DNA from 4 places in the Cryobacterium sp. M91 genome. Region 3 is predicted to be linked to each of the others. Evidence: riboswitches for the same ligand, from Rfam matches in the RefSeq annotation. Region 3 holds a riboswitch; each other region holds the start of a gene.
What was found. A riboswitch is a leader RNA that binds a small molecule or an ion and turns the genes downstream of it on or off. The one in region 3 is predicted to bind thiamine pyrophosphate.
Positions count from the first base shown of each region.

Region 1 (5,903 bases), on a different contig from region 3:
TCGTGCCGCTCCACAGACTGAGGCCGATGGACGTACCGAACCCCAACAGTGCCGCAACCACGATCATCCAGGCGCGCGGACGCAGGCGTGCGAGCGCCTGGAGACATGTCGGTACGAGCACCACGACGATGCCCCCGGCAACGAATACCACGAGTGTTTTCAGGTCGATCTACACCGCCGCTCCGTGCACGAGCGGCAGCGCCGAGAGCAGAAAGCCGAAGAGTCCGAACACGCCGAGGCTAGCCCGCAGGTTCAAAGCGTTCACCGTGCGCAGCGGGATGGTCGGCAGGTTCAGTTCGGCTGCATAGCGCTTGGAGCTGCCGAAGCACTGCTCCGCACTCGTACCGGAATCGGCGAGAAACTCTCTGGCGCTGGCCAGGGCATCGCCGATTGCGTCACCCGGTACCCCGAGCAGCCGCAGCTCGATCGTGAATTCATCGAACCTGGTGGCGTCGTCGGTCGCTTTAGAGCGGATGTCGGTGCTTCCATTGTCGGGATCGCGCGGGTTGCTGGTCATCATGGCGAGCCTTTCACCTTGCTGAACGAGATTTCGCATTACTTGCCCGGGTAGAGGGCGAAGGTGAGCACGACGCTGATCGCGCCGTAGAACACCAGCATCCAGTTGATGGTGATGATCGAAAGGCGCACTTTCAGCGAGGGGCGCGGATCGGGCTCGGCACCCGGCTCAACGATCGGGTCAGGCCGCAGGGTATGGTGCACCTCGTTCCAGATGGGCGGTGCGATCAGCAGAATTCCGGCTCCGATGGCGATCGGCAGCGCCGGAACATTGAACAACACCGCCTGGCCCTGCCAGACGATGAGGGCAAAGGGACCGCCGCCGACAATCATCAACCCGAGCGCGATCAGCCACACCCGTGCTGGACGCGCGCGCACCAGCACGGGTATGAGTCGCGGGACCAGCGCCAGCGCCAGAATCATCCCGGCCAGCGAGAATAGCATCCACACCTTCACGACCAGAAGGTCGTCGCCACCCGCGAGGGGAAGGACCGCTTGCGCCAGCGTGACCAGCCCGATCGCCCCGATTCCGCTGTTCAGCAGCAGATCGCCTTTCGAGCCCTGAGACAACGGTACGGTCGGCAGGTCGAGTTCCGCGGCGTAGCTTTTGGGGCTGCCGAACGATTCGTCGGCGCGCGCACCGGAGTCGGCGAGAAACTCCCGAGCGCTCGCCACGGCATCGCCGATGGCGTCGCCGGGCACGTCGAGCAGGCGGAGTTCGATGGTGAACTGCTCAAGCCAGGCGGCGGTGTCGGCCTCGCGTGCAGTGTCAGCCAAGCGGATGCCGGCGGCGCGGGCATCCGCTTCGGCGCTGCCGGAGGCAGCCGGGCTGGAGTCGTGATCGCGCGGGTTGCTGGTCATCATGATTCGGCCGGCCCTTTCTGCAGGTGGTCGTGCACGGTGGTGGAGAAGCGCTGCCATTGGGCGGCCTGCTCGGTGAGCTCTTGCCGTCCGGCGTCGGTGAGCGAGAAGTATTTGCGGCCCGGACCCCCGGCGCCCGGTCGCCATTCGGCGGCGATCCAGCCGGCGGCTTCGAAGCGGGTGAGCAGCGGATAAAGCGTGCCACCCTTGATGGCACCGAAGCCGGCGGATTCGAGCGCCGATGCGATCGCGTAGCCGTAGGTCGGGCCCGGCGCGAGCGTGCGGAGCACGCAGAGGCCGAGGGCGGCGCGCATCCACTCGGCTGGCCAGGTTTTTGGTTGCATGACTACATAGTCTCCCTAGTTAGCCAGACTGTCTACTCGAGGATCGGGCAGCCACGGGCATGCCATACTTTCGTTGTATCAACACGGGAGTCCGATTAATCGGGCTGAGAGGAAGCTGCAGAGGCTTCGACCGTCGAACCTGATCTGGATCATGCCAGCGCAGGGAGGCTGACTCGTCTTTCCCGTGCCCCCACGAAAGAAATGGGCACGATCATTCCAGAAACCTTCACAGCCACACCGGCGGAATTCGGCATTGGCGCGCGCCTCACCCTCGCCGTCATGCGCGACGACTACGCCGCCGTCATTCTCGACGCGCTCCAGCAGGCAGATTCGACCGGGCTCGCACTTCAAACCGGCGTCGTCAGCACCTACCTGTCCGGCGCCGAACCCGACCTGCTGCGCTACGTCAGCCAGGTCGTCGCCGGTGCGAGCCGCAGCGGAGCCCACGTCACGGCAACCGTGCAATTCTCCCGCGGCTGCCCCGGCGAAGTCACCTGCACGCTGCCACCCACCGCCGGCTGTTCGCCGAGGTCGTGAACCTCACCCCCACCGGCGTACACGCCGTCGCAGAATGGGCACTGTATCCACTGGATGACGGCACCGGTTCTGCTTCAGCCGATCACATGCGCGACATCTACGCCGCGATCGAGACCGCCAAGGCCTCCGGGCTCACGGTACACAGCGAGCACTTCGTCACCCGGCTCGAGGGCGACCTCGCCCTCGTGCTGCAGGTCATCGCCGCCGGCTGGATCGTGGCCGGCCGAACGGTGCAGCACGTGGCGACGCACGCGACCCTGTCCCTCAACAGCCCGAGCCTGAACTCCCATGCGCCCTGACGCCGACCAGAAGGAAACAGCCATGCCCACAGCATCCGCCAAGAAAAGGCACTGGAGCCTCAAAGACCTCGTGCTTGTCGTCGTGCTCGGTGTCGTGTTCGGCTTTCTGTACTGGATATTCGTGCAGGCCTGGACCGCCCTGTCGATCACGATGGGTCCGGCCGGCGACCTCGCGCAGCACTTTCTGCTCGGCTCCTGGCTGCTCGTCGCCCCGATCGCGATCGCCATCGTGCGACGGCCGTTCGCCGGCATCTTTGCGGAGGTTATCGCGTCGGTGATCGAGGTCGTCTTTCTCGGCTCCATGGTCGGGCCGCTGCTCTTCGTCGCCGCCGCCATTCAAGGCGCGGGCAGCGAGATTCCGTTCGCCCTCACTCGCTACCGCAACTACAGCTGGCTGACCTACGCACTTTCGGGGCTGCTCGGCGCCGGGCTGGTGTTCTTCTACTCGGCATTTCGCTCCGGCTGGTACGGCCAGGAGATCTTTCTGCTGCGCCTCGCTATTCAGCTGATCTCCGGCGTGATTCTCGGCGGGCTGCTGGCCAAACTCATCGTCGATGCCCTCGACAAAACCGGCGTCGTCGACAACTTCGCGATCGGCCGCGATCGCCTCGCCCGTGCCTGAGACCGACATCCTGACACTGCAGGACGTGTCGGTGCGATTCCCGCGTCGGCCCGAGGCCGTGCTCAGCGACGTGTCGGTGCGCCTCGCGCCGGGCGAGCAGCTCATCGTGTTCGGCGCCTCCGGTTCGGGCAAATCCACCCTGTTGCAGACCATCACCGGCGTCATTCCGCATTCGGTCGTATCCTCGCTCGGCGGCAGTGTGCGCATGGGAGGGACGCTCAGCATCGAAACCTCCGTCGTCGAGCTGTCCCGGCTCGTCGGCGTGGTCGCGCAGGACCCCGCGTCGTCGGTCTGTCTGCCCGACGTCGAACAGGAGCTTGCCTTGCCGCTCGAAAACCGCGGTGTCGACCCGGCACTTATCTCGGCGCGCATCGATCGCGCCCTTGACGCTGTTCAGGCACGGATGCTGCGACATCGGTCGACCGGGCAGCTGTCCGGCGGCGAAGGCCAGCGCGTGGCCCTCGCCGCCACCCTCATCGCCGAACCGGCCGTGCTCCTGCTGGACGAACCCACCTCGATGCTCGACGCGGCGGGATTGGGCGCCGTGCGCCGCGCCATCCGTTCGGCCGTCGACACCTACCGGCCGGCCGTCGTGCTGGTCGAACACCGCATCGACGAGTTCACGGGCACGGCGGGAATCGCCGGGCTGCCGCCACGCGCACTCGTGCTCGGCGAGGCCGGAACCGTCATTGCCGATGGTCCCACGGTCGACGTGCTCGCCCAGCATGGGCGCTCGCTCAATCAAAACGGATGCTGGCTTCCGCTCGAAACCGAATTGCTTGCCGTGACCGGGTGCGCCGGCGGGCTCGGCGAAGCGGGCGTGCGCGCCGGCCTCCGGTCACTCGGCGAGCCGGCCGGAGCCTTGGGGCGACGGCAGGACTTCGGCCGGATCGTTCTGACCGCCACGGATGTGGTCATTGATCGCGGGGTTGGCGCGCCGAACGGGACCGCCACAACGGTTCTCGCCGGCGTCAGCCTCACCCTGCGGGGCGGCGAAATCGTGGCCCTGCTCGGCGGCAATGGAACGGGCAAAACCTCGTTGCTGCTGACCTTGGCGGGATTGCACCGGCCATCGGTCGGCACCGTGACCGGCGCCCGACCCGGCATGATCTTTCAGAATGCCGAGCACCAATTCGTCGAGCACACCGTGCGCGGCGAGATTCGGCATGGGCTGCCGAGCCTGAGCGATGACGAGCTTCAGGCCATTTTGCACCGGCACCGGTTGACCCACCTCGCCGATCAAAGCCCGTATCGACTGAGCGGCGGCGAGAAGCGGCGGCTCAGCGTCGCCGCCATGCTCGCGCACGATCGGCCGGTGCTGCTCGCCGACGAACCCACCTTCGGCCTCGATCGCCGGGACACCATCGCCACCCTGGCAGCGCTCGGCCAGGCGGCCGACGCGGGCCGCAGCATCCTTTTCTCCAGTCATGATCTGCGAACCGTGGCAACCCTCGCCGACCGGGTGATCGTGCTGGCCGACCATACGGTGATCGCCGACGGGCCCGTGTTCGAGGTGTTGCGGTGGGACGAGGTACTGAAGCAGGCCGGGCTCGAGCTGCCCACGCTGATTCGGCACCTGCTCAAGGAATTCGATTCTGACGCGCGGATTCGCCGCGTGCTGGGTCAGCTCGACGCTGCCGTGGGCGCGACGACATGACTGCTCAACTCATCGACATCGATGCTCCCCCGACACGACGGCCCGTCAGCGCCCTGGCCAGGCGCAACCCGACCGTCAAACTCGCGCTTCTGTTCGTCGTCTCCCTCGTGCTGATGTTTGTTTTCGATCCGATCACGCCACTGGTGCTGTACCTGCTCGCCCTCGGCGCGGTCGCTGTCACGGCTCGCATTCCCGTGAAAGTATTCGTTCTCGCACATATTCCATTTCTGGCATTTGCTCTCGGCCTTCTGATCGTGAACGCGCTCAGCCGGCCGGGGGACGTACTCTGGCAGTCCGGGGTGCTGCGGATCACCACCGAGGGACTGCTCGTGGGGGCTGCCCTCGCCCTGCGCACCCTCGTCATCGGCGTGCTCTCGATCGGCTTTGTGCTCTCGACCGACGGCGTGGCCCTCATGACCAGCCTGCACAAGCACGCCCGGCTCGGCTCCCGCCTCACCTACGCCGTGCTCGCCGGCTACCGTATGCTCGAAGAGTTGCCGCGCGAGTGGCAGACCATCCGCCAGGCACACGCGGTGCGCGCTCCCCTCCGCCCCCATGGCAAGCCGCCTCGCGGCCACCGTCAATACGGTCGGGCAGCCTTCGCCCTGCTGGTGCTATCGATTCGCAAGGGCGAGCGGATGGCGCAATCCCTCGAGTCGCGCGGCCTCGGCCTGACCCCGCGCAGCACCTGGCGGCGTATTCCCCTCACCCGCACCGACTGGGCCATGGCCGCCGCGGTGCTGACCACGTTGACCGTCGTCGTCGGCCTGAGTTCCTTTCTCGGCTTTCTGGAAGGCTTCCATGCGCTCAACACCTGAACGAACCCAGATACACTTATGCGCCACGGTCAACCCGCCGCCCCGTGGGTCTCAACGCGTGGAAGCGTTTGAAGGGGTATGAAACTCACGGCTCGGCGCAAGCGTCAGGCCAGGGTGCCGTCGACGAGCTTCACGATCATCGAGCAGTCCTTGCCGCCCTGCCCCTGATCGACCAGGCGCTGGAACAGCTCGGCGACGTGCTTGCCAATCTCGAGCGGCGTGTCGGTGGCTTCCGCCGCCGCGATTGCG
Region 1 is NZ_PJJT01000089.1:412-6,314, forward strand. Features, by position in the region: gene CXY80_RS14490 (hypothetical protein) at 1-151, opposite strand, end outside; gene CXY80_RS14495 (hypothetical protein) at 170-520, opposite strand; gene CXY80_RS14500 (hypothetical protein) at 556-1,380, opposite strand; gene CXY80_RS14505 (PadR family transcriptional regulator) at 1,377-1,721, opposite strand; TPP riboswitch at 1,795-1,905, shown strand; gene CXY80_RS20270 (Ykof family thiamine-binding protein) at 1,923-2,258, shown strand; gene CXY80_RS20275 (Ykof family thiamine-binding protein) at 2,255-2,557, shown strand; gene CXY80_RS14515 (ECF transporter S component) at 2,580-3,179, shown strand; gene CXY80_RS14520 (ABC transporter ATP-binding protein) at 3,172-4,836, shown strand; gene CXY80_RS14525 (energy-coupling factor transporter transmembrane protein EcfT) at 4,833-5,654, shown strand; gene mmsB (3-hydroxyisobutyrate dehydrogenase) at 5,759-5,903, opposite strand, start outside.
Region 1: linked by a shared signal. The riboswitch ahead of CXY80_RS20270 (Ykof family thiamine-binding protein) and the one ahead of CXY80_RS15750 (ECF transporter S component) in region 3 are both predicted to bind thiamine pyrophosphate.

Region 2 (5,903 bases), on a different contig from region 3:
GCCCGGTTCCGAGGGACAGGCTGGCCCCCTGAGGCCCGTCCAGGACGAGGGCAATGACCTGATTGGGGATTTCGAAAACGAGGGTCGCTTGAACGGATGCTCCGCTCTGCTCCGCCGGGTCGACCCAGAGCGCGGTGGACCGCGCGCCGAGTCCGGACAGGGAGTAGTCGGCGGCGCGAAAGGCGAGGCCGGAGGCATCCGTTTCGGTCAGTTCGAGCAGAATGCGCACGCGGTGGGCCCCGGGCTGCACCGGGCTGGAGAGCAGATCGGCGGCGGTCGCCGGCACCCAGCCATCGGTTTCGAGCGGGATGATCGCGCTGATGCGGGCGAGTCCGCCGGGCACGGCGGCCGTATCGCCGAACGGGGTGCTCGGCTTCGTACCGGTGAGCAGCAGCACGCCAGCCAGGGCAGCCATCACGAGCCAGGCGATGGCCAATGGGATCAGAATTTTGCGGCGGCGTTGGAACAGGGTGCGAGGCGAGGGACGCCTGTGCCGTGTGGTGCCCGGATGCTTCTCCCCGTCGTCGGGACGCACCAGACGCAGCGTTACATTCGCGGGAGTCATGTGCGGAATTCTGACCGCGGGACCATGGGAAAACCCTGCTCCGGTCTGGTTTGTCGCGGATGGGCTGGCGTGGGCGCGCCCGTCAAGGACGGCATCGAGGTGCTCGGCTACGAGCACTGGAGCGCCCTCGACAACTACGAGTGCGCGAGCGGATTCCGGCCGACATTAGGGCTCATCGAGGTCGACCACGAGACGTTCGTTCGCACGCCCAAGCCGAGCCTGGCCTGGCTGGCTGGGTCGCGCGGGCGAACGGGCTGGAGTAGCGAAGGTCCTTCGCGACCGGTCGTTCACAACTGCTCGCGGCGCCAGCGATCCGGGCACCGGCGACCCCGGAAGCGGCGACCGTGGGAGTGCCCGGTGGGCATCCGCTTGTCGAAAATGACCGTCATCAGAGCACCCGCGGCGGTAGATAGACCGAGCTGCCCAGACGGGTGAACTCGGCCGACTTCTCGGCCATTCCCGCCTCGATGGCCTCGAGACTGGTGAGGCCGTTCTCTTCGGCGTACACCCGAACATCCGCTGAAATACGCATGGAACAGAACTTGGGACCGCACATGCTGCAGAAGTGGGCGGCCTTGGCGGGGCCGGCCGGCAGCGTCTCGTCGTGAAAGCTCTGCGCGGTGTCCGGGTCGAGCGAGAGCGCGAACTGGTCGGTCCAACGAAATTCGAACCGGGCCCGACTGAGGGCGTCGTCGCGTTCCTGGGCGCGCGGATGCTGTTTGCCCAGGTCGGCGGAGTGCGCGGCGATCTTGTAGGTGATCACGCCGGTTTTCACGTCGTCGCGGTTGGGCAGGCCGAGGTGTTCCTTGGGCGTGACGTAGCAGAGCATGGCGGTGCCGGCCTGGGCGATGATGGCCGCGCCGATCGCGCTCGTGATGTGGTCGTAGGCCGGAGCGATGTCGGTGGCGAGCGGGCCGAGCGTGTAGAACGGGGCCTCCTCGCAGAGTTCCTCCTCGAGCGCCACGTTTTCAACGATCTTGTGCATCGGAACGTGGCCGGGGCCCTCGATCATCACCTGCACTCCGTAGGACTTCGCGACCTTCGTCAGCTCACCGAGGGTGCGCAGCTCCGCGAACTGGGCCTCGTCGTTCGCGTCGGCGATCGAGCCGGGGCGCAGGCCGTCGCCGAGCGAGAAGGTCACGTCGTAGCGGCGCAGAATCTCGCACAGCTCCACGAAGTGGGTGTAGAGAAAACTCTCCTGGTGGTGCGCGAGGCACCAGGCGGCCATGATCGAGCCGCCGCGCGAGACGATTCCGGTCACCCGGTTGGCGGTCAGCGGCACGTAGCGCAGCAGCACGCCGGCGTGCACGGTCATGTAGTCGACGCCCTGCTCGCACTGCTCGATCACGGTGTCGCGGTAGATCTCCCAGGTGAGTAGCGACGGGTCGCCGTTGACCTTTTCAACGGCCTGGTAGAGCGGAACGGTGCCCACCGGAATGGGCGAGTTGCGCATGATCCACTCCCGAGTGAGGTGAATGTCCTTGCCGGTGGAGAGATCCATCAGGGTGTCGGCGCCCCAGCGGGCCGCCCAGACCATCTTCTCGACCTCTTCGGCGATCGACGAGGTCACCGCCGAGTTGCCGATGTTCGCGTTGATCTTCACGGTGAAGGCCTTGCCGATGATCATCGGCTCGCTCTCCGGATGCTTGTGGTTGGCCGGAATGACGGCCCGGCCGCGCGCCACCTCGTCGCGGACGAGCTCGACCGAGACGCCCTCGCGCGCGGCGATGTAGGCCATCTCCGGCGTGACAATGCCGGCGCGGGCCCAGACCAGCTGGGTGGCAGCGCCATCGATGGGCAGCGGATGCTCCCACCCGGCCCGAGTCTGCGGCAGCCCCGTCTCGAGATCGATGGTGGCCGTCTCGTCGGTGTACGGGCCGGACGTGTCGTACAGGTCGAAGTGTTCGCCGTTGCTGAGGTTCACCCGGCGAACGGGAACTTCGAGTCCGGGCCAGTCCTTTACCGGTTCGTAGCGTTTGCTGCTGCCCTGGATCGGGCCGGTCGTGACCGTTTTTGACATGGTTGTTTCATCAATTGTGCGCATTGGTTTCGAACTTCCTACGCCGGCATTACCCGGACAGGTTCAACGGTCGACGGCCCTGGCCGTCCTCTCAGCTCGCTGGTGCGCGCTCCCGTGGTTGGTGTGTCTTCTGACTCCTTCACCCTAGCGCTGGTTGCGCGCTCGGGTCCTACCGGGGTCGCGGTCACCGCGCCCGTTGGGGGCCATCGCTCCGGGCATCGCTGGCGCTATGACCGGGAACTGGCGCCCGAGTCTGCGGGTGCCAGGCATAGCTGGCGCTGGGCATCCGCTTAGCGAGCGAGGGCGGCCAGCTCGACGCGGGTCGAGGCACCGACCTTGCGCAGCAGGTTGGCCACGTGAAACTTCACTGTGTTCTCGCTGATGGTCAGGGCCTGTGCGATGGCCTTGTTGCGCGCCCCAGAGGCGACGAGTTCGAGCACGCCGCGTTCGCGTGGGCTGAGGCCCCAGGCCGCGGCGGTGGTGACGGATGCCGTGGGCGCGTCGAGCGGCAGCGACACGGCCATCTCGGAGCCCCAGCCGGCGGTGGCCTCCACGTTGAGGGTGCCGCTGAGCGCGACGACGCGGGCGGCGAGCTGGCGCACGCTCGGAACCTCGGCATCGAGGTTGCCCGGACCGTCGTCCCGAATGCGGATGAGCAGGTTACTTCCGTCGCAGTCCCACTGCACGCGCACCCGCGCGACCCCGGCCTGTTCGACGAGGGCGAGTACGGCGCCGCGCACGATGGCGCGGGCTTCGTGGGCGACCTCGCCGGGCAATGCCCGACCGTTCACCGGCGGCTCGATGAACTGCACGTCGAGGTCGCCGAAGCGCACGAGCGGGCGCAGGTCGTTCCTTAGGCGTTCGAAGGCGCGGGCGACGGGTTCCTCGGTGAGACTGCGATCGAGGTCGCTCACCGCGCGCAGGGCGACCATCGCAGCGGCGGCGAGTTCGGTGGCCTTCTGTCGGGCGGCGGTGTCACTCGTGCTGCCGGAGCGCAGCACAGCGAGCAGGGATTCCAGCGTGGTGGCGTGTGCGTCGGTGAGGTCGGCGATGAGTTTGGAACGTTCGGCGGCTGCGCTGCGCGCTGTTTGAACCGGGGAGTTTGCGGGGAGCGTCGAGCGTTTTGCGGTCGTGGCGGATGACGCGGCCGGTTCGGCTGCTCCGGTACCAGCATCAGACCGGAGGGCGGCGGCCGTGCTGCCCGCAGCGGCCTCAGTGGCGGTGGCGCGCACGCCGGGGTTAGATGGAGCGGAAGTCATGCCCCCAGCCTACCCGGGCCATCCTCGGAGCCCACCCAGAGCCATCCGTTTGGGTAGGAAAACCGCTCGTTTGGCGGGCAGCATTCCCACTCGAAGGAGTGGAACATTGAATCATGACCGAAACGACAACCACCCCACTGGCAGCGGATGCCCTCGGCCTCATTTTCGCCGAAAACGGCCGCGTCGTCGAGGCGCTGCAATCGGCATCCGCTTCAGTACTGGATGAGGCGGCAACCCTGCTCGCCGCGGCACCCCGGGTATTTGTGCTCGGTGCTGGCCGCTCCGGGCTGGCACTGAAGATGACCGCGATGCGACTCATGCACCTCGGCCTCGACGTGCACGTGGTGGGCGAGGTGACCAGCCCGGCGATTGTGTCGGGTGACGTGCTGCTGGTGGCGAGCGGATCCGGAACGACGGGCGCCATTGTGCGTGCCGCCGAGACGGCTCACGGCGTGGGGGCGAGCATTCTCGCGCTGACCACGGCGCCCGAGTCGCCGCTCGGGCGGCTCGCCGCGGTGACCGTGGTCATTCCCGCGGCTGCCAAGCAGGACCACGCCGGGCAGGTGTCGGCCCAGTATTCGGGCGGCCTGTTCGAGCAGTCGGTGTTGTTCGTCGGCGACGCCCTGTTTCACACGCTCTGGAAGGCGAGCGGTTCCACGGCCGAACAGCTCTGGCCGCGTCACGCCAACCTCGAATAGAGCGCGCACCCTTTCCAAGAACTTTCCACTCTTAAACACTAATAGAAAGCAGAATCCCATGAAGCTTCAGGTAGCTATGGACGTACTGACCACCGAAGCGGCGCTCACGCTGGCTGCTCAGGTTGCACCGCACGTCGACATCATCGAGCTCGGCACCCCGCTGATCAAGGCAGAGGGCCTGCGCGCCGTCACCGCGATCAAGAACGCGCACCCCGACAAGATCGTCTTCGCCGACCTCAAGACGATGGATGCCGGCGAGCTCGAAGCCGACATCGCCTTCGCCGCCGGTGCAGACCTCGTCACCGTGCTCGGCACGGCCGGGGACAGCACCATTATCGGAGCCGTCGCCGCCGCGACCAAGCACGGCAAGGGCATCGTCGTTGACCTCATCGGCGTTGCCGACAAGGTCACCCGCGCCCGCGAGGTCACGGCGCTCGGTGCCCAGTTCGTCGAGATGCACGCTGGACTCGACGAGCAGGCCGAGCCCGGCTTCTCGCTCGCCACACTGCTCAACCAGGGCGAGACCGCCAAGGTTCCGTTCTCCCTTGCCGGCGGCGTGAACCTGTCGACCATCTCTTCGGTGCAGCGCGCCGGAGCAACGGTCGCCGTTGCCGGCGGAGCAATCTACGGCGCCGAAGACCCGGCCGCAGCTGCTGCCGCCCTTCGCGCCGCGATTATCTAGCCCAAGCGCTTAATCTGGTGCCGTCCCGCGTCTGCAGGGCGGCACTTTTGCGTTAGCGGCACTATCGCGTTAAGCGGATGTCCCTGCCCGGGTGACGGGAAATCCGACCGGGCCCGGGCCTGGTCGATGGGGCACTCCTGCACGCATGGGCCCACATTCCAAGCCCCGGCCTGTCGGTGGGCGCGGCTAGGCTGGTGGCGCCCAGACTAGTTGGCGGCATCGTCGCCGCGAGAGGACGCCACCCATGACCAGCAGCCACGCATGAATAGCACCATTTTCGACCGGGCCCGGCCAGCGGCATCCGTTGTTAAAGCCTCGCTCACGGGAACACGCCAAGGCTCGTTTTGGCTCGAGGAGCTCGAGCCGCGTACCGGCTATCCAGCGCTCACCGGCGACCTGCGCTGCAACCTCGCGATCGTTGGCGGCGGCTACCTCGGACTGTGGAGTGCGGTGCTGGCCAAGCAGCAAAACCCTGATGCGAGGGTGCTTTTGTTGGAGGCGCGCACGGTCGGCTGGGCGGCATCCGGTCGCAATGGCGGCTTCTGCGAGGCGAGCCTGACCCACGGTGACGACAACGGGCGCAGCCGCTGGCCGAAAGAGATCGACCGACTGACCGAACTGGGCAACGAGAATCTCGACGAGATCGAACGAGCGGTGGCAGACCTCGGCATCGACTGCG
Region 2 is NZ_PJJT01000089.1:32,613-38,515, reverse strand. Features, by position in the region: gene CXY80_RS20285 (hypothetical protein) at 1-565, opposite strand, end outside; gene CXY80_RS20810 (family 1 glycosylhydrolase) at 509-1,000, shown strand; gene thiC (phosphomethylpyrimidine synthase ThiC) at 954-2,609, opposite strand; TPP riboswitch at 2,604-2,711, opposite strand; gene CXY80_RS14660 (response regulator transcription factor family protein) at 2,876-3,844, opposite strand; gene hxlB (6-phospho-3-hexuloisomerase) at 3,958-4,542, shown strand; gene hxlA (3-hexulose-6-phosphate synthase) at 4,601-5,224, shown strand; gene CXY80_RS14645 (FAD-binding oxidoreductase) at 5,486-5,903, shown strand, end outside.
Region 2: linked by a shared signal. The riboswitch ahead of thiC (phosphomethylpyrimidine synthase ThiC) and the one ahead of CXY80_RS15750 (ECF transporter S component) in region 3 are both predicted to bind thiamine pyrophosphate.

Region 3 (5,903 bases):
TCGAAGGTATTCATGGCAATCAATCTAGTCCTGTGCGCCCCGGGTTACCCGGTGGGCGCGCTGGCGCGTGTCGCCCGCTCTCGTCGCCTACCGGCCCGCCCGCAGGCGCACGGTGGCACGACGTTCGGGTGCCTCCTGCGTGAGGTAGGCCGTCCATTCGTCCTGCCACTGGTCCCAGTGCGTTCGAAACGCCTCGCCGTCGCGGTCGAGCGCTCGTTGTTTGCGCAGGTCATCGTCGGCGGTGAGCCACACGCGCACGTCGCTGAGCGGCTCATGTGCGGCCGCGAGCGTTCCGCAGCCCTCAACGACCAGTGGTCGTTCTTTAGTCAGCGGATGCCACTCGGCTCGCTGATTCGCGCTCCAGTCGTAGCGCTGCCAGGCCGCCGGCCGCCCGGTGCGTCGGGGTTCGAGAAGGTACCGGCGCAGGTGGTCGATGGCCGCGTCGAGGCCGTCCCAGCCGGGGTAGATATCGTCCATCCGCACAAGCTGCGGGGTTTGGCTGCCCGGCCACTCTGCCACGAGGGCGTCGGCGAGGGTGCTCTTGCCCGCACCACTCGGCCCATCGATGAGCACCACCGGGTTCGGCCCGGCGGCGGCGACGGCCTGGAACACCGGCGCCAGCAGGGTCGTGACGCGCACAGATTTAGGCGAAGACAAAGTTCCAGTTTCCGGTTGATACCGAGATCATGACGGCCAAAACGGCGATCATCAGCCCGATCCCGATGAGTGACCATTCCCGCAGGCCGAACGTTGAACTCCGAGCCCAGGTGCGTTGGATGGGGGCGCCGAAGCCACGCGCTTCCATGGCGGTGGCGAGTTTACTGCCCCGCCGAATGGACAACACGAGGAGCGCGAAGGTCTGGTTGCCCAGGCGGCGCAGCACCGCGCCATCCGCTACCCCGCGTGCCCGGCGGGCTAGTCCCAGGGCACGCCAGTCCTCGATGAACAGCCCGACCATCCGCAGCGCCGCAAGTCCGCCGAGCACGAACCGGGCTGGCAAGTGCACGACCTGTCCCAGCCCGTCGGCGAGATCGGTGGGATCGACGGTGATGAACAGGACGACGGCAGGCAGCCCGATCGCGAGCACCCGCAGGGTCGTGGCGAGGGCCAGATCGATTGAGCCATCGGTTACCTGGATGAGTCCGAATGACCAATATTCCTGACCGGAGGCCTGGCCATACAGCAGCGTCGTGATTCCGGTGGACGGTGCAGCCAGCCAGACCAGCGCGGTTCGCCACAAGAAGACTCGAAGAGTAAGCCCCGCCCACAGAAAGAGCAGCATTTCGCAGGCCAGGGCGACGGCGGCGGAGACCCAATCAATGGTCAGCACCAGGACTGCGGCGAGCAGGAGCGCGGCAGCGAGTTTCGCGACCGGATTGATCCGGTCGATCGCTCGCACTCCCCGCGTGGGTGTCAAGACACTCATGGCAGAACCGCGCTGAGATCGTACTTGGAGCCGCGGCCCTCGACTCGAAATTCCCGATCAGCGACGGCGGCAACGAAGTCTGCGTCGTGGGAGACCGCGACGATGGCGGTGCCCGCATCCAGGAGGTCACGCAGCAGCGCAACGATCTCCTGCCAGGTGCGAAAATCCTGACCGAACGTGGGTTCGTCCAGCACCAGAAGTCGAGGTTGGGTGGCCAGCACTGTGGCGACCGACAGACGTCGTTTCTCGCCACCGGACAGGGTGAATGGGTTGGCCTCGGCGAGGTGGTCCAGGCGAAGGCGCTCCAGCAGATCGTCGACGCGCCGGTGCAGCAGTGCGTCCGACAGACCGAGGGCTCGCGGACCGACGGCCAGTTCGGCGCGCACGGTGCCAGCGACGAACTGGTGTTCCGGGTCTTGAAAGACGGTGCCCACTCGACTCAGAAGCTGGCGCGATTTCCAGCGGATCGGGTCACTGCCTGCGCCGGCGGCGAGAGCGCTGCTGGCGACGACCCGCCCGGCGGCGGGGCGCAGGAGCCCCGCCAGGGTGAGCGCGAGGGTGGACTTGCCGGCTCCGTTGGGTCCGGTGATGAGCAGAGCGCAGGCCTCCGGCACCTCAAGGTCGATATTTTCGGCAACCACACAATCCCGAGTGCGCGCAATCGCGAGAGAATTAGTCGACAAGAGCGTTGGCTGACCGGTCTCTCGCGGAGGCCTTATGGGAAGCGTGTGTGGCACACCGGGCACCCAGACGCCGGAGGCGGTCAGTGCAACTCCCTGCGCGAGGAGAACGTCGCTCGGGGATCCGTCGGCCAGGACTCCCCCGTCGGCACCCAGAACGATCACCCGGTCGACGAGGTCCTTCCAGATCTCAACCCGATGTTCAATAACGATGAACGTCGAGTCAGTGTGTGCCAGAACGCGGGCGACGGACTCGCGCACCTCCCGCACACCGACCGGATCGAGATTTGCCGTCGGCTCGTCGAGGAGCAGCAGACCCGGCTGCATGGCCAACACTCCGGCGAGAGCAAGACGCTGTTTTTGGCCGCCCGACAAGGCGGACGTCGGGTGGCCAACGGGGACGTCGAGGCCGACCATCTCGAGGGCATCCTGTACGCGCCGCCAAATTTCCCCACGCGGCACGCCGATATTTTCGCAACCGAAGGCGACATCATCGCCGACGCGAGCGAGAATTACCTGCGAGTCGGGGTCCTGGAGGACCAGGCCGACCTGACCCCTGGCGTTGCCAGGCTCGGCGCCGTTCACGCGCAGAGTACCGCGTTGCTCGCCCTCTTCGTCGCCGCCGAGCACGCCAGCCAGCGCGTGCAGCAGCGTCGATTTTCCCGAACCGGATGCACCGAGCAGGAGAATCCGCTCGCCAGGCTCGATGCGGAGGGACAGCTCGCTCACCGCCCAGCGCCGCCGACCGGAATGGCGCCAACCCCAGTCGCGGGCGTCGACGGATGCACCTCCCCGCGTCGCGCCCACCAGCATCCGCTCGCCTAGATCGCGGTTCGACCGGCGATGCGACCCGCCGCGAAGCGGTTGAGCGCGCCCGTGCGAGCCAGGCCGCGCGCAGCGAACCAGGACAGGAGCCCGGCGATAACGACGCCCGAAATAATCGCGCTCACGATATAAATCGTCGCGAATGCGCTCGCTGAACCGGGATACCACAGCACCAGGTCGTTGATGGCCATGGCAAGTCCGGCCCCAGCGCCCGCCAACAACACGACGTACAGACGATAGTTCGTGTAAAGGAACAGAGCGAAGACAAGCTCGGCGCCAAGTCCCTGCACCAGGCCTGACACCAGAGTCAGTGGTCCCCATTGGTTGCCGATCAGCGTGGAAACGACGGCGGCTAGGAGCTCCGTGTAGAGCGCGGCCCCGGGTTTGCGAATGATGAGACCACCGAGCACGCCAGCGAACAGCCAGCCTCCGCCCAGGAGAGCCGACAGGCCCGGCAGCAGCGGCGAAAGCAGACCGCTCAGGGGGTTGCTCGCCTGATTCCAGACGAGGAAGATGACACCGCTCGCGACGCCGATGACGCTGGCGACGACGATGTCGACGACGCGCCAGCGAAAGTTGCGCTTCGTGGCTCCCGCCGGAGCGGATTGCTTGAGTGAACTCGTTGTAGCGTGCACTGTTTCGTGCCCTTTCCGTAGGTGAATACAGGGCACGGGATTGAGAAGCCTCCCTGCGCTGGCATGATCCAGATCAGGTTCGACGGTCGAAGCTTGGTCAGCTTCCTCTCAGCCCGGTGTACCGGACTCCCGTGATCATAATCAAGTATAGTGCCCCGTTTAGACTGACGACATGGGGATCACGACATGAGCATCGGCATTCTGCTCGTTTTGGCGGGCCTGTACCTGCTGCTCATGCGCCGGTTCGTTCTACGGCGGCGGCGAATTGCGCAGGGTCTGCCGGTGAGCGGCCCCTGGCACTTTCCGGCCTGGCTGCGCCCAAGAGTGCCGCGCTGGGCGCGGCGACGCTTCGCGCGTCGCCCGCGCCGTCCGCGCGCCGCGCGGCGGTTGCGCCACACCCGCCCGGGCCCACCTTAGCTCCGTGGGCCCATGATCTATCATGGGCCCGGTTTCCGGGCCCGGGCCCCGTGCAGAAAGCGACTACTTCTTTAGGGCTCGAATCACCCGGGCCAAGGCGCGGCCGGTGACTATAAGGAACGGCACACCGACGGCGAGCAGGGCGATGACGTTCGGCTCGAACCGGGCTGTACCGCCCGACTTGACGTACGCGCCGATCGGCAGCGAAACGCCGCCTCCTCCCCCGCCGGACCCGGCCCCGCCCTCACCGGCATCACCGCCGCCGAAGCCGTAGTAGGCGAGCGCGACGGGCACCAGGGTGACGCCATCGATCTGTACAGGGTCACCGTACGCCGACTTCACACCGGCGGAACGGAACGTTTCTGCGAGTTTTTCCGGGAGGCTGGTCATGCCATCAGGTTAGCGTGGCTGAGACTTCAGGGGCGAGGTGTGAAGTGCGAAGCCGGGCGCACGGTTCCCGCTCCGAATCGCTCGGTCACGGTATCCACGGCCAGCTCCGCGCCCCGCCAGTCCTCGTCCGGGTCCCAGAGTCCAACCGATCCAGATGCCGTGCCGAGCTGCTCCGCACGCACCCCGATCAGACGCACCCGAATGCCGGAGGCTGCCAGCAGGTCGAACGCCGCCACCGCTTCCTCGTAGATGCGCCGGCCCACATTGCTAGGTTCGGCGAGGGTGCGCGACCGGGTCACCGTACTGAAGTCGGTGTAGCGCAGCTTGAGGGCGACCCGCCGGGCCACGAGATCACCCCGACGCAGCCGCACGGCAACGAGGTCGCACTGCCGCAGCAATTCGCTGCGCAACCGGTCGATATCCGTCACATCGTGTTCAAAAGTCACCTCGTGACCGACGCTCTTCTCCTCCCGCTCGAGCGTCACCGCGCGCGGGTCGCGACCCCAGGACAGGTCGAACAGTTTCTGACCGGATACCTCCCCCAGCGCTTTGCGCAGTACCGCCAGCGGCGTGTGCGCGATGTCGCCGATCAATTTCAGGCCGAGTCTGCTCAGCGCCTGCTCAGTGGCGGCCCCGACGCCCCACAGCGCAGCGACGGGCAGCGGATGCAGAAACTCGACCGTATCCTCGGCGGGAACGACGAGCAGTCCGTTCGGTTTGGCCAGGCCGGAGGCAAGTTTGGCGACGAACTTGGTAGAGGCCGCGCCCACCGAGCAGACCAGCCCGGTCTCGGCGAACACCCGGGCGCGAATGAGTTCGCCGATCACGGCCGGTGAGCCAAACAGGTTGGTCGCGCCGGCCACGTCGAGGAAGGCCTCGTCGATGCCGAGCCGTTCCACCAGCGGGGTCACGTCATCGAAAATGCTCATGACCCGGCTGGAAAAGTCCCGATAGAGCCCTATGTGCGGCTCGAGCACGATTGCATTCGGGCATTGCCGCAGCGCGAGCGCCATCGGCATAGCCGAGTTCACGCCGTATTTGCGGGCGATGTAGTTGGCCGCAGTGACGACCGACCGGCCGCCGCGATGGCCGACGATCACGGGCAGGTTGACGAATTCGGGGTGCGACAGCAACTCGACCGAGACGAAAAACGCGTCGAGGTCGACGTGCAGCACGGTCGCAGAACGGTCGTCGACGTCCCGCGCCGACACCTGCCGCCCACTGCCGTCCTGTCTACCCACCGAAAAACCCTAACCCGAACCCGGCCTGCGGCTCTACCTCCCGGTGACGAGCCCTCTCCTGCATAACTCCGGCAATTCCCTGCCGGCTGAGGCCGCCGCCGTGCATTCACGCGGGCGGGCGGCATCCGTTCTCACGTTCTGCAGGAGTTATGCGCGGGGGAGGGGGCGAAACGGCTAGCGCACGACCTTCTCGGCGCCGGCGATCCGCTGCGCGAAGTAGATGGGAATGATCGAGATCAGCACGAGCACCACGGCGATGACGTTGACGACCGGGGCCTGGTTGGGCCGG
Region 3 is NZ_PJJT01000090.1:28,425-34,327, reverse strand. Features, by position in the region: gene CXY80_RS15770 (hypothetical protein) at 1-14, opposite strand, end outside; gene CXY80_RS15765 (AAA family ATPase) at 88-639, opposite strand; gene CXY80_RS15760 (energy-coupling factor transporter transmembrane protein EcfT) at 644-1,426, opposite strand; gene CXY80_RS15755 (ABC transporter ATP-binding protein) at 1,423-2,919, opposite strand; gene CXY80_RS15750 (ECF transporter S component) at 2,928-3,566, opposite strand; TPP riboswitch at 3,599-3,709, opposite strand; gene CXY80_RS15745 (hypothetical protein) at 4,047-4,373, opposite strand; gene dinB (DNA polymerase IV) at 4,400-5,614, opposite strand; gene CXY80_RS15735 (ABC transporter permease) at 5,789-5,903, opposite strand, start outside.

Region 4 (5,903 bases), 190 kb from region 3:
GGGCACCGAGAGCGGCGGATTCGTCCTTCCCCCGGTCGAGACGCTGCTCGGCCTCTACCGGCAGATGGTCGTGGCCCGCCGGTTCGACGTGCAGGTCACCGCCCTCACCCGGCAAGGTCGCCTCGCCACCTACCCATCCGCGCTCGGCCAGGAAGCCTGCGAGATCGCCGCCGTCGCCGCGCTCTCGCCGCAGGACTGGCTGTTTCCGACCTACCGGGACAGCATCGCGCTGCTCACCCGCGGTGTCGAGCCGAAGGATATTCTCGCCTCGTTCCGCGGCGACTGGCACAGCGGTTACGACTATCAACAGCATCGCATCGCCCCGCAGGCCACCCCGCTCGCCACCCAGGCGCTGCACGCCGTGGGCCTCGCCACCGCGGCCAAGCTCAAACGTGACGACACCGTGGCGCTCACCCTGCTCGGCGACGGGGCCACGAGCGAGGGTGACGCTCACGAGGCGTTCAACTTTGCCGCAGTCTGGCAGGCCCCCGTCGTCTTCGTGGTGCAGAACAATCAATTCGCGATCAGCGTGCCCCTCGACAAGCAGATGGCCTGCCGCACCATCGCCGACAAAGCGATCGGCTACGGCATGCCCGGCTTCTACGTTGACGGCAACGACGTCGCCGCCATGTTCGCGGTCATCTCGGCGGCGGTCAACCGAGCCCGCAACGGCGGCGGCCCGACCCTGATCGAGGGCCTCACCTACCGCATCGAGGCGCACACCAACTCGGATGACCCCACCCGCTACCGCAAAACCGCCGACGTCGACCTGTGGCGCAGCCGCGACCCGATCGAACGCCTGGAGAAGTACCTCATTGCCCAGGGGGCGTTGTCCGAGGAAGAGCGCGCTTCCGTCGCTGCGGCCGCGGAGGCGCTCGCAGCGACGACCCGCGAGTGCATGACGGAGCAGGCGGTGGTCGATCCGCTCGAGCTGTTCGAGCACGTCTACGCCACTCCCCGCTCCGCCCTGGCCGAGCAACGCGCCTTTCTGGCGGCCGAACTCGACGGCGACGCCGACGCATCCGCTGGTGAATACGAAGAGAGCACCCGATGAGCCCCCAGCAGACCCTCGAGACCGGAACAGCTGTGCGCGCTCCGGACAACCTGACCATGGCCGCCGCCCTCAACGCGGCCATTCGCGACGCCATGGTCGACGATCCGACGGTCGTGCTGTTCGGCGAAGACGTCGGGCCGCTCGGCGGCGTGTTCCGGGTCACCGACGGCTTATACGCCGAATTCGGCGAGACCCGGGTGAGCGACTCGCCGCTGGCCGAGGCCGGCATCGTCGGAACGGCGATCGGCATGGCGATGTACGGCCTGCGCCCGGTGGTCGAGATGCAGTTCGACGCGTTCAGCTACCCAGCGTTCCAGCAGATAGTGTCGCACGTGGCGAAGATGCGCAACCGTACGCGCGGCAAGATTTCGCTGCCGATCGTCATTCGCATTCCCTACGCTGGCGATATCGGCGGCGTCGAGCATCACTCCGACTCCTCCGAGGCGTATTGGACGGCGACGCCCGGGCTGACCGTGGTGAGCCCGTCGAACCCGGCCGACGCCTATTCCATGCTGCGGGGCGCCATCGCGAGCGACGACCCGGTGATTTTCATGGAGCCGAAGAGTCGCTACTGGAGCAAAGCGGAGCTTTCCCTGCCGGTGCAGACCGAGCCGCTGAACCGGGCCGTCGTGCTACGGGAGGGCAGCGATGTCACGCTCATCGCCTACGGTCCGACTGTGAAGACCGCCCTCGCGACGGCCGAACAGGGCGCGGCTGAGGGGCTCTCGATCGAGGTCATCGACCTGCGCACGCTGTCGCCGTTTGATGACGAGACGGTGGGGGCATCAGTTCGAAAGACCGGCCGGGCCGCGATCGTGCACGAGGCCGCCCAGTTCGGCGGTTACGGCGCTGAGGTGGCCGCTCGCCTGACCGAGCGCAACTTCTTCTACCTGGCCGCGCCCATTCTGCGCATCACCGGCTTCGACATTCCGTACCCGTCACCCAAGCTCGAGGAGTATTTCTTGCCGACCCCCGACCGAATCCTCGCCGCGCTGTCGACCTGGGAGTGGTCCTGATGAGCCGCGAGTTTCTGCTGCCCGACCTCGGTGAAGGACTGACCGAGGCCGAGATCGTGGCCTGGCTGGTCGCTCCCGGCGATACGATCGCCATCGACCAGGCCGTGGTCGAGGTTGAATCGGCCAAGTCGATCGTGGAGCTGCCGTCGCCCTACGGCGGCGTCGTGGCAAGCCTGTTCGGCGAGCCCGGCCAGGTCATTCATGCCGGGCAGGTGCTGCTGACCGTGACCGACGCGACTGATGACGCTTCAGCCGGTGTTGTCGACGTTCCGGTCGCCGCGGCGACCGTCGTGGCGGTCGAAGGCTCCGGAGCCGTTCTGGTCGGCTACGGCACGACCGAAAGCACCCGGCCGGCGCGCAAGGTAGCCGCCGGGCGGTTCGGCACCCCGCGGGCAGCGGATGCCCCGGCACCGGCTGCATCGACGCCGCCCGTCGCCGTTGCGCTGGCCGAGCGCCCCGCCGAGGTGGCGGCATCCGTTTCTGCAGCCATCGATTCGTCCAGCACGGTCGACCCGATCCGCCACTCCCCCGTCGTGTCTCCGATCGTGCGCCGGCTGGCGCGCGAGAACGGGTTCGACGCGAGCACGCTGGCCGGGAGCGGGCACGACGGTCTGGTGCTGCGCAGCGACGTCGAGGAACACATTCGCGCGCTCACCGCTCCGGCCGTGGCTGTCGATGTGGCTGTCGAGGTGGCAGTCGATGTGGGTATTGCGACGCCGCCCAGCACTGTCGACGCGGCGAGTGCGGATATTCGCATTCCCATCACCGGCCTGCGCAAAGTCGTGTCGCAGCGGCTGACCACGTCGCGTCGGGAGATTCCCGAGGCGACGATCTGGCTCGACGTCGACGCGACCGCCCTGTTCGCCGCGCGGGACCAGCTGCTCGCGGCGACGGATGAGCGGTTCAGCGTGACGGCGCTCATCGCGCGCTTCGTGGTGGCCGGGCTGCGCCGGTATCCGGTGCTCAATTCCTCGGTCGACACCGCGAGCCAGGAGATTCTCCAGCACGGAGCCATCAACCTCGGCATTGCGGCGCAGACCTCACGCGGGCTGATGGTTCCCGTCATCCACCGTGCCCACGCGATGAGTACGCGACAGCTGCGCGATGCCCTCGCCGCGCTGGTCGCACAGTCGCCCGACGGCACCTTCTCGCCGAGCGCGCTGACCGGGGGAACCTTCACCCTCAACAACTTCGGATCGCTCGGCGTCGACGGTTCGGCCGCGATCATCAACCATCCCGAAGCGGCCATTCTCGGCATTGGGCGCATGATCGAGCGGCCGTGGGTGGTCGAACACGCACTCGCGGTTCGCACCGTCGTAGAACTCTCCATGGTGTTCGACCATCGGGTCTGCGACGGCGGAACGGCCGCCGGGTTTCTCACCTATGTGGCCGGCTGCATTGAAAACCCGGTGAGCCTGCTCGCCGACCTGTGAGCTCGGGGCGTGTCCTGAACGCCCACGATTCTGGCATCGGTTACTGAGTGATGTTTGTTGGCGTATAGGCTGCTGAGTGACACGGGGTGCTCCGCACAATGCGCGAGCTGAGATGAATACCCGTTGAACCTGTCTAGTTAGCACTAGCGAAGGAATGTCACGGATGACTGATCAGACCTCGAATATCACGCCGCGCACCACGCCTCGGATTCTCAGTATCGCCGGCACCGACCCGACCGGCGGTGCCGGCATCCACGCCGATTTGAAAAGCATCGCAGCCAACGGCGGGTACGGCATGGCAGTAGTAACAGCTCTGGTCGCGCAGAACACACGCGGGGTGCGCTCGGTGCACACCCCGCCGGTCGCGTTTCTGCGCCAGCAATTGAACGCCGTGAGCGATGACGTGACCATCGATGCCGTGAAGATCGGCATGCTCGCCGAAATCGACGTGATTCACGAGGTGCGTTCCTGGCTCAATGCCCACCGTCCTCCGCTCGTCGTGCTCGACCCGGTGATGGTGGCAACGAGTGGTCACCGGCTGCTCGAACCCCAAGCGGAGCAGGCGCTGCGTGATCTGATCCCCCTCGCCGATCTCGTCACACCCAACGTTCCCGAGCTGGCCGTTCTGCTCGCAGAACCCACAGCGGCAAACTGGGCTGCGGCCATCGAGCAGGGCAAACGACTATCAGCCCGCACCGGAGTAACCGTGTTGGTGAAGGGGGGTCATTTCGACGAAACCATCTGCCCTGACGCCCTGGTCAACACCCACGGGCTGCTGGCACAGAGCGTTGTCGAGTTTGCTTCGCCGCGCATCGCCACCAAGAATACCCACGGCACCGGATGCTCGCTCTCCTCGGCAATGGCCACGGTACAGGCGCGAACCGGGGACTGGGCTGCGTCTCTGGCCGAGGTCAAAGACTGGCTTCAGGATGCTCTGACCCATGCCGACGACCTCGAGGTCGGTCAGGGCCATGGCCCGATCCATCACTTTCATCGGCTGTTCGCAGGCGCGTCGGCCGAGTCGGCCACACCAGCTGATTCGGTGAAGTTCAGTGCGACACTGTGGCGCGATGTCGAGCAGATTCGCACGCAGATCTTCGATCTGCCGTTCATTAGGGATCTCGGTACTGGGGTTCTGGCCGAGCGAGATTTTGCGTATTATCTCGCTCAGGACGCGCTCTACCTCGCCACTTACTCGCGCGTTCTTGCGCGCGTCAGTGAGATCGCGCCGAGCATGCACGCACAGCGGTTTCTGGCCGATTCGGCACGACGGTGCCGCGACGTTGAGTTGGAATTGCACAGAAACTGGCTGGGGCAACGGGACGTGTCGTCCGAGGCCGGCCCGGTAACGGCTGGCTACCTGGATCACTTGCTCGGGCTCGCTGAGGGCGGAAACTATGCGGTGCTTCTGGCGGCGCTGTTGCCCTGTTTTTGGCTCTATGCGGATGTCGGTGAGCGGCTGCACACCGACTTTCTGGCGCGCACCGAGACAGCAGTGCATCCATATGCCGCGTGGCTCCAGACCTATGCCGATGAAGAATTCGCCGCGGCCACGAGGGAAGTCATCGCGCTCACCGACGCCGCTGCGGCGACGGCCTCTGCCGCGCAACGCTCGGCGATGCGCCAGGCGTTTGCCACCTCGTCACGGTTTGAGCTCGACTTCTTCGACGCCCCTCGGCACTCTGTGTTGGCCTGAGATGACCACGCCAAACTCGGTACTGTGTGCGGTATCAGCCCAGCGCGGGCAGGCTGGCCAGAAGTCGCTGCGCGGCATCCGTCGGGTCGTTGGCGTCGGTGATCGCGCGCACCACAACCACTCGAGTCGCGCCAGCATCGACGACTTGGTTGATGTTGCTGAGGTCGATGCCGCCGATGGCAAACCATGGCAGCTCGCTGTCGGTGGCTGCGCTGCGGGCGGCCGCGTAACGCAGAAGCTGCGTTCCGACCGCCGCTCGACCGGGTTTTGTCGGTGTGGCCCAGACTGGGCCGACGCAAAAATAGTTAAGATCGTTCGCGGCCAGTGCTGCATCCACGTGTTCGGTAGTGTGTGTGGACAGGCCGATCACGGCGGCCGGGCCGAGCAGGGTGCGAGCGGAGGCCACCGGCAGGTCTGTCTGGCCTACATGAAATACCGGAGCGCCCGTCAGGCTGCCAATATCCGCCCGATCGTTGACGGCCCAGAGTCGTGCGTGCTGGTCGGCAACCGAGCGCAGAATTTCGAGATATTCGAGCTCCTCGGCGGCGTCGATATTTTTGTCGCGAAGCTGAATAATGTCGACCCCACCAGCGAACGCCGCCGCCACGAAGTCAGCGAAATCGCCACGATCCTTCCGGGCATCGGTGCAGAGATACAGCCGGGCTTTTGTCTGGTCCATGCGACCAACCCTATGGGCCAAGTTC
Region 4 is NZ_PJJT01000090.1:213,503-219,405, reverse strand. Features, by position in the region: gene pdhA (pyruvate dehydrogenase (acetyl-transferring) E1 component subunit alpha) at 1-1,054, shown strand, start outside; gene CXY80_RS16660 (alpha-ketoacid dehydrogenase subunit beta) at 1,051-2,070, shown strand; gene CXY80_RS16655 (dihydrolipoamide acetyltransferase family protein) at 2,070-3,503, shown strand; TPP riboswitch at 3,576-3,675, shown strand; gene CXY80_RS16650 (bifunctional hydroxymethylpyrimidine kinase/phosphomethylpyrimidine kinase) at 3,658-5,199, shown strand; gene thiE (thiamine phosphate synthase) at 5,234-5,878, opposite strand.
Region 4: linked by a shared signal. The riboswitch ahead of CXY80_RS16650 (bifunctional hydroxymethylpyrimidine kinase/phosphomethylpyrimidine kinase) and the one ahead of CXY80_RS15750 (ECF transporter S component) in region 3 are both predicted to bind thiamine pyrophosphate.